Regions from separate parts of the Herbaspirillum sp. 1130 genome, predicted to be linked through region 1. Evidence: predicted binding sites of a transcription regulator. Region 1 holds the regulator's gene; the other holds the start of a gene.

Region 1 (4,361 bases):
CTTCCGCATAGCGCGGGATATCCTCGACGCTATGGGTGCGCAGGGCATAGGGCAGGCTCATGAGCACATAGGCGCAGTCGCAGGGTGGCAGGGGATCGCTTTCGCGCACCAGTGTCACTGCTGGTGTGAAGGATTGGAACAGGCGGTACAGAGGATTCTTCACATGCAGCGCCACGCTGGCACCTTGCTCCATGAGCAAGCGGGCATAGCGCAGGAACTGGATGCTGTCGCCAAAGCCTTGCTCGTGCATCAGCAGGATGCGCTTGCCCGCCAGCGAGGACTTGCCATCCCATTTCGGAATGACCTCGAACAGCTTGTGGATCAGGCGGTAGACGTGGGCGCGTTCCTTGGTGGTGAGGCGGCTCTCGTGGCACTCCCAGCCTTCCTCGAACTGTCCGCGCAGCAACAGGGTCAGTGCCAGGTTGTGCTTGGCGGTCGGGTAATTCGGCCGCAGCGCCAATGCCGTGCGGAAATTGCCAAGCGCATCGTCATAATCGCCATGATCGTGCTGGATCGCGCCGATGTTGTTGTAGGTGAGGGCGTGCTTGGGGTCCAGCGCCAAGGCCTGCTTGAACATGCGCATGGCATCGTCGAAGCGGTCGCCCGTGTTGAAGTAGCTTGAACCGAGCTTGACGTAGCCATTCGGATCCTTGGGTGCGATCTCGATGACGCGCAGCAGGTGTTCGTGGGCTTCTTCGATCTTGTTGATTTTCAGATAACTATCGGCGATCTTGTTGTGGGCGTAGGTGTCCTGGGGATCGAGCAGGATGGCGGTCTTGTGGGACTCTACGGCCTCCTTGTACATCTCCATGGCATGAAAGGCTTCGCCCAGGGCGGTGTGGGAGGGAGCGAAATTGATCTGGTATTCGAGCGACTTCAGAATCGTGGCGACCGCCTCGTCAAAGCGCCGTGCGTCGATCAGGGCGCGGCCCAGGTGCGACAGCGGGCCCGGTGCGTTGGGTTCACGCCGGGCCGCATCCTCGAAGTATTTGATCGAGGCTTCCGGATCGTTCTTTTCGTGCAGGGCATTGGCCAGGCCGATGCGTGCCGCCCGGTTTTCCTTGTCGATGGCGATGGCGCGCTCGTAGATGGCGATGGACTCGTCGATGCGATCCTGGCTCAGCACCGTACCGGCCAGGTTGCTGAGGTATTCGGCGTTGTTCGGATCGGCCTCGATGGCCTTGCGCAGGTATTGCTCGGCTTGCGCGAACTGGCCTTCCTGCATGGCGATCAGTCCGCGTGCGTGGTTGGCAAACACCAGATTGGGGGCGCGGGCCAATACGGCTGTACAGATCGCCTTGGCTTCCTCGGTCTTGCGATTGTCGAGCAGGTCCAGACATTTGCGAACGTCCAGCAGATCCTGCAGGTTGGACTTGGCGGCCGCTGGGGCCGGAATATGTTTGCCGTGCTTGTTGCTGCTCTTGCGCGTCGACATCGAAAAGGGTCCTCTTGGTTGGGCGCATCCATTGCGCCGGGCATAGCTGTCCAGCAAGGATGATATGCGTAACCGGTCACAGGTGAAGAGCTAAATAGAAAGCAAAAAACCTCCGTTTTAAGCGGAGGTTCATGCATAAACAAGCGATCAGTCGCCGCTGGCAGCGTCTTTCCGGCGGTCGGGCCTGCGCGCCGCTCCGAATTCAGTTCCAGCTGCGCAGCAATCCCACGGCCAGTCCTTCGAGTGCAAACTGGTCGTCTTCCGGCTTGACGATGATGGGCTCGAATTCCGGATTCTCGGGGAACAGGGTGATGACGCTGCCGCTCTTCTGGTAGCGCTTGACCGTGACCTCGTCAGCCAGGCGGGCCACCACGATCTGGCCATTGCGCGCCTGGTCGGCGCGCCGCACGGCCAGCAGGTCGCCGTCCAGGATGCCGGCGTCGCGCATGGACATGCCGCGCACCTTGAGCAGGTAGTCGGGCTTGGCCCGGAACATGGCCGGGTCGACCTGGTAAGTCTTTTCCACGTGTTCCTGGGCCAGGATGGGGGAGCCCGCCGCCACGCGCCCGATCAGCGGCAGGCTCAGCTGCATCAGGGCGGGATGGGGCAGGGCCATCTGGCGTGCAGTGCTGATGCCTGTGGTACCTGATTCGCGCAAGCGGATGCCGCGCGAGGTGCCGGGGGAAATCTCGATGGCGCCCTTGCGGGCCAGGGCCTGCAGATGCTCTTCGGCGGCGTTGGCGGAACGGAAGCCCAACTCGGCAGCGATCTCTGCACGCGTGGGAGGGAAGCCGGTGTTCTCGATGGCGTTCTTGATCAGGTTCAGGATCTGTTCCTGGCGCGCAGTCAGTTTGAGCATGAGGGTGGCCTTTCTCGGAGGGAAGGCTGTCTGGATGAACAGTCTGTATTTTTATACAGGTGCAATCCTTGTGTCAACGGCAACATGCATATTCCGGGGCGGAAAAGGCAAGCTTTCTCATTTATATAGAGCGCGCCGCAACTGAAGAATCTGGTTCTGAGCCGCTGGCGGCGATGTGCAGGGTCCGCGTTGTGGCCCTGCGGCCGCAGTGGCGTGACGCTGGCATTGCTGTCAGGACGGAAACCTAGTATGATCTCGGGTTTTCCTCTTCCCACACCCGTCTTGACGCCGGGGTGGGCGTCTTCAATAAGTCCATAAGGAGTCTACATGCGTCATTATGAAATCGTATTTATCGTCCACCCGGACCAAAGCGAGCAAGTGCCGGCGATGATCGAGCGTTACAAGGGCATCGTCACCACCCGCGGCGGCAAGGTCCACCGTGTCGAAGATTGGGGCCGTCGCCAACTGGCTTACCAGATCCAGAAGCTGGCCAAGGCTCACTACGTCTGCCTGAACATCGAAGTCGACAGCGAAACGCTGGCTGAAATCGAAACCGGCTTCAAGTTCAACGACGCCGTCCTGCGCCACCTGACCGTCAAGATGAAGAAGGCCGAAACCGGTCCTTCCCCCATCCTGAAGGCAGTGCAGAAGGAAGACGCGGCCAAGAGCCGTACCGAAGCTCCGGCAGCTTAAGCGCTGCGAACATCGCGGAGAGTGAACCAGTTTCAAGTCATCGCCAGCCTGGCAGAACGTGATGTCCTACGTTATACGCCGGCCGGTATCCCGATTGTCACTGCCAGGTTGCAGCATCAGTCGGAGCAGACGGAGGCTGGCATGAAGCGTCAGGTCGAATTCGAGATCGCGGCGCTGGCAGCGGGGGAAATCTCCGGTGCGCTCAACAGGGCGGCACTGGGTGAAGTCTTCCGGTTCACCGGCTTTTTGGCCCGCAGGAATCGCAACAGCAAGAGCGTCGTGTTTCATATCGTTGATTTTGGCCCGGTCGCGCCGGATTGAGCGGCGCAAGGTAGCCAAACAGACCTTACCCAATTTTTAGATACAGGAGCCAACCATGGCATTCGGTAAAAAGTTCGATAAAAGCAAGCTGAAAAACAAGCGCCAACAGCAAAACCCGCTGTTCAAGCGCAAGAAATTCTGCCGTTTCACCGCCGCTGGCGTTGAACAGGTCGATTACAAGGACGTGGACACCCTGAAGGACTTCGTCCAGGAAAACGGCAAGATCATGCCGGCACGCCTGACCGGTACCAAGGCCCACTACCAGCGTCAAGTTGACACCGCCATCAAGCGCGCGCGTTACCTGGCTCTGCTGCCGTACACCGATCTGCACAACGCCTAATCAGCGTCGAGAAATAGGAGAAAAACATGCAAGTCATTCTGTTGGAAAAAATCGTGAATCTCGGCGGTCTGGGTGATGTCGTGCGCGTCAAGGACGGTTTCGCACGCAACTTCCTGATCCCCCAACGCAAGGCCCGCCGCGCTACCGATGCAGCCATCGCTGAATTCGAAGCCAAGCGCGCTGACCTGGAAAAGGCTGCCGCCGAGAAGCTGGCCGCTGCCCAAGCCCAAGGCGAAAAGCTGGCTGGCGCTACCGTGGAAGTGTCGCAGAAGGCCGGCGTTGACGGCCGTCTGTTCGGTTCCGTGACCAACTTCGACATCGCTGAAGCCCTGGGCAAGAAGGGTTTTGCTGTCGAGAAGTCGCAAGTGCGCCTGCCCAACGGCCCGCTGAAGACCGTTGGCGAACACCCCGTGTCGGTGGCTCTGCACACCGACGTGGTGGTCGATGTCACCATCGCAGTCAAGGGCGAGCAAGCGTAATACGCCTGTTTGCTGCAATTCGTTTTGCAATAGAAAAGCCGGGTTCGCCTGGCTTTTTTATTGTCAGTTGTACCAAGACACGCCGCCACTGGTCATCGTCATGGCGCGGCTTGTCAATGGCTTCATATTGCATTCGTTCGCATGAAGCATCTGGCCGTGCAAAAACGTTCGGCCGGACCTACGGCTTCACATCAGCAGGTTATAATGCGCGCCATGAAAGAATCGTCCCGCGGC
Region 2 (4,361 bases), 180 kb from region 1:
CTCGCTGGAGAACGGCAGCGGCAAGCGCTTCCTGACGCGCTCGCGGCTCTTTACCGATGAGGAATACGACGCGCTTGCCCCGCTCAGTGCCCGCGCGACTTGAAGCGGCGATAGAGCGTATTGCGCGACACCCCCAGCGCCTTGGCGGCGGCGCTGACGTTGCCGTCATGGGTGCGCAGGGCGCGCTCGATGGCGGCCCATTCGCTGTCGTGCATGGAGAGCGGTTTTTCGTCCGTTTCTTCATGCGCTGCCGGGGCCGGCATGCCGCAAGCCGCCTGCAGCGGCGCTGCCTCGTCCAGAAAGTCATCTGGCAGGTGTTCCACCCCTATCCAGGCCTCGCCATCGGCCATGGCCAGGGCGGTGCGGATCAGGTTGGACAGTTGCCGCAGGTTGCCCGGCCAGCGGCTGGATTGCAGCAATGCCAGGGCCTTGGCATCGAAGCGCGGCGCGTGACGGCCGCCTTCCTGCTCCACGATGCGGTCGATCAGGGCGCCCAGGTCGCTGCGCTCGCGCAAGGCGGGCAGTTTTACCTGCAAGCCGTTGATGCGGTAGTACAGGTCTTCACGGAAGGCATGGCGCGCCGCCATCTCGCGCAAGGGCTGGTTGGTGGCGCATACCAGAGCGAAGTCCACCGGAATCACGCGCTGGCTGCCCAGCGGCGTCACAGCGCGTTCCTGCAGCACGCGCAGCAGGCGGCCCTGCAGGGCCAGCGGCATGTCGCCGATTTCATCGAGGAAGAGAGTGCCGCCCTGGGCTTGCGCGATCTTGCCCAGTGCGCCTTTGCGGCGGGCGCCGGTGAAGGCGCCGTCTTCATAACCGAAGAGTTCGGCCTCGATCAGGTTCTCGGGAATGGCCGAGCAATTCACGGCCACGAAGGGCGCGGCGCCGCCCCGGGTTTGCGTGGTGTGGAAGCGCGCGCTTTCGCGGTGGATGGCCTGGGCCAGCCACTCCTTGCCGGTGCCGGTTTCGCCGGTGATGAGGACCGGGATGTCGCGGTCGATCACCTTGCGCAACTTGGCGATGATGGCGCTCATGCGGGCGTCCCCGGTATCGAGGGCTTGCAGTCCGCCGCGCGGCTGGCCCGGATGGGGGCGCACAGGTGGGGCCGGGCGAGCAGATGGGCTGGCGGGCAGTACTTCCGGTGCCTCGATCACGGCTTCCCGCGCATTCTGGAAATGCTGGTCGCGCAGCCGCAGTTCGGCGCGGCCATGGATGCGGATGCCGTTGTGCAGGCACAGCTCCAGCAAGCCCGAGGCGGCCTTGCGATGGTGTTCGAACAGCAGCGACAGCGGCACCCCGAAGAGCGACGCAAAGGTATGCGACTGCAGCGCCGCGAGTGTCAGCCCCAGCTGGAACTGCGCACTGCGGTTGGCCGCCAGGAAACGCCCGCCGGGCGTGAAGCTGACGATGCCTTCGACCAGCGTACCCACGAATTCGGAGCGACTGTGGAAGTGCAGGGTGATGCAATCGGGGAAGCTGCCGGCCAGCAGGTGGTTTTCAATCATCTGCGCCGACATCCGCACCAGGGCCATGGTGTGCTTGTGGAAGCTGCCGCATTCGCCCGAGACATCCAGCACTCCCAGCACTTGGCCGCGATGGTCGAAGATGGGGGCGGCCGAACAGGTCAGGAAGCGGTTGGCATCCAGGTAGTGCTGCTGGGCGTGCACGGTGGTGGGCTTCTGCTCGAAGAGCGCCGTACCGATGGCATTGGTGCCGCGCAATTGTTCGGACCAGCGTCCACCGGGCCCGAGGGACACACGGTCGGCCTTGGCCAGGAAATCGCTGTCGCCCAGCGTATGCAGGATGGTGCCTTCGGCGTCCGAGAGGATGACCATGCTGTGGGTATTGCGGATCTGGTCGTAGAGGGTTTCCATGACCGGGCGGGCATGGCCGGAGAGGGCCTGGTTGGCTTCCAGCGTCTGGGCCAGGTCGGCGCGCGAGAGTGAATCCAGGTCGGGCCGCTGGCCGCGCGTGATGCCGTAGGACGAGCTGCGCTGGTGCGAGCGTTCGATGGCCTGCAGATCCGGCACGCCATCGGCGCTGGCCTGCACCAGGGGCGAAGCGCCCAGCAATGCACCGGCACCGGGCCGGTTTGCCTGGTATTGCATCCTTGTCTCCTTGGGACCTCTGGCGGTCCTTGTTCCCCCTTGTGTCGGCTTTCTTCTCTGATGGGAAGCTGAGGGTGAACAAGCATAACCGATTAATGTGGCAGCCGGACAAATTGAAACAGCATTTGCAGCGCGTGCGAAGTGAAGGCAAAATACTGTATATAAATACAGTATTGATGAGCTTTACGTGGCTTCCTTCCCTAAATTTCCGCAGGGCATTGCCCGGCCTTTTCCAGAGCAGCCGACCAGGTCGGCCGCCTCCGGCGAGGACGACGCGACCCTGACGCCAGAAACCTTCATCCATCGCGATCAGACCGCCCAGAAGGGCCGGGGCGCGGTCACCAACCTGCGCGGCCGCTATGAATCGGTGGCGCGGGAAGAGTTCGATGATGGCTGGCAGTCCGTCCGTTTAGCCGAGGCCCGGCCGCAGGCGGCTGAGAGCCCGGAGGAGGATGAGCCACCCCGCCTGAAGACCATCGTCACCGAGGAAGACGCCCGATCCATCATCACCCGCAACAGCTCGCCGGATTTGCCGTTTTCGCTTTCGCTCAATCCCTACCGGGGCTGCGAGCACGGCTGCATTTACTGCTTCGCGCGGCCTTCTCACAGCTATTTGGGCCTGTCCCCGGGGCTGGATTTCGAAAGCCGGCTGGTGGCCAAGCGCAATGCCCCCGAGGTGCTGCTGCGCGAACTGGCCAAGCCGTCCTATGAACCCGACACCATCACGGTGGGCATCAATACCGACGCCTACCAGCCCATCGAGCGCGAACGCCGGCTGACCCGGCGCATCCTGCAGATCCTGCACGATTGCGAGAACCCGGTGGCGCTCATCACCAAGTCCTCGCTGGTTGAGCGCGATATCGACTTGCTGGCCCCCATGGCGGCCAAGGGGCAGGCCATCGTTGCAGTGACGATCACCACGCTGGATGCGGCCATCGCGCGCACGCTGGAACCACGCGCGGCCAGCCCGGCGCGGCGATTGCGGGTGATCCGCACGCTGGCCGAGGCGGGCATTCCGGTGAGCGTGTCGATTGCGCCGGTGATTCCCTTCGTCACCGAACCGGACCTGGAACGCGTCATGGAAGCGGCCGTGGAGGCCGGGGCGCGCCAGGCGGGCTACATCGTGCTGCGGCTGCCCTGGGAAGTCAGCCCGCTGTTTCGCCAATGGCTGCAGGCGCATTTCCCCGACCGTGCGGCACGGGTGATGAACCGCATCCAGGACATGCGTGGCGGCAAGGATTACGACGCCGATTTCGCCACCCGCATGCGCGGCACCGGCGTCTGGGCCGATTTGCTGCACCAGCGCTTCGAGAAGGCCAGCCGGCGCCTGGGCATCGATCATCGCAATCGGGCTTTTGCCACCCTGGATGCCAGCCGCTTCAAGCGGCCCATGGTGGTGCCGGCGGGGCAGGGGCGCCCGGCGGGCGATGCCCAGCTGGATTTGTTCTGAGGCAGACGGCCGGCGGCTGGTAAGATCCGCGTTTTAGTCCGTTTCTTCACTTCTTTGCATGCACACTCTGGAACAACTGCGCAGCGGCGCGCTGGAAGGCATTACCCGCCTGTCTCTCTCGTGCGGCCTGCGCGAATTCCCGCCAGAAATCTTCACCCTGGCTGAAACCCTTGAGATTCTGGACCTCAGCGGCAACGAACTGACCGCCTTGCCCGACGACCTGCCGCGTTTGCACCGGCTGCGCATCGTCTTCTGTTCCGACAATCCCTTCACCGAATTGCCCGCCGTACTGGGCCGCTGCCCGTCGCTGGAGATGATCGGTTTCAAGGCCAACCGGATCGAGCATGTACCTGCCGAATCGCTGCCACCCACGCTGCGCTGGCTGGTGCTGACCGACAACTGCATCGAACAGCTGCCATCGAGCATCGGGCAGTGCCTGCGCCTGCAGAAGCTGATGCTGGCTGGCAACCGCCTGCGCGCGCTGCCGCCGGAACTGGCGGCCTGCCGCAACCTGGAACTGCTGCGCCTGTCGGCCAATGCGCTGGAGGCGTTTCCGCATTGGCTGCTGACGCTGCCGCGCCTGAGCTGGCTGGCCATGGCGGGCAATCCCTGGTGTGAAGCGGTGGAAGAATCTGCGGATTGCAATGCGCAAGTCGCGGCCATCGACTGGGATGATCTGGCCTTGGGCGAAAAGCTGGGGGAAGGCGCCTCCGGTGTGATCCACGCTGCCCGCTGGACCGTGGAAGACAGGTCGCAGCCTGTGGCGGTGAAGCTCTTCAAGGGCGCGGTCACCAGCGATGGCC

Evidence for each region. Region 1 encodes LexA, which represses DNA repair genes until DNA is damaged. Its sites were predicted from a motif close to ACTGTATNNNNATACAGT; they were not measured.
Region 2: the regulator LexA is predicted to act here: its motif matches at 2,263-2,280, upstream of JOD78_RS00105 (PA0069 family radical SAM protein).

The regions. Positions count from the first base shown of each region.
Region 1 covers NZ_JAFICQ010000001.1:201,240-205,600, forward strand. Annotated here, with positions in the region: gene JOD78_RS00990 (tetratricopeptide repeat protein) at 1-1,435, opposite strand, end outside; gene lexA (transcriptional repressor LexA) at 1,638-2,294, opposite strand; gene rpsF (30S ribosomal protein S6) at 2,622-2,987, shown strand; gene priB (primosomal replication protein N) at 3,009-3,308, shown strand; gene rpsR (30S ribosomal protein S18) at 3,364-3,648, shown strand; gene rplI (50S ribosomal protein L9) at 3,675-4,127, shown strand; gene JOD78_RS01020 (replicative DNA helicase) at 4,341-4,361, shown strand, end outside.
Region 2 covers NZ_JAFICQ010000001.1:22,114-26,474, forward strand. Annotated here, with positions in the region: gene JOD78_RS00095 (DUF779 domain-containing protein) at 1-103, shown strand, start outside; gene JOD78_RS00100 (sigma-54-dependent Fis family transcriptional regulator) at 84-2,108, opposite strand; gene JOD78_RS00105 (PA0069 family radical SAM protein) at 2,296-3,558, shown strand; gene JOD78_RS00110 (leucine-rich repeat-containing protein kinase family protein) at 3,617-4,361, shown strand, end outside.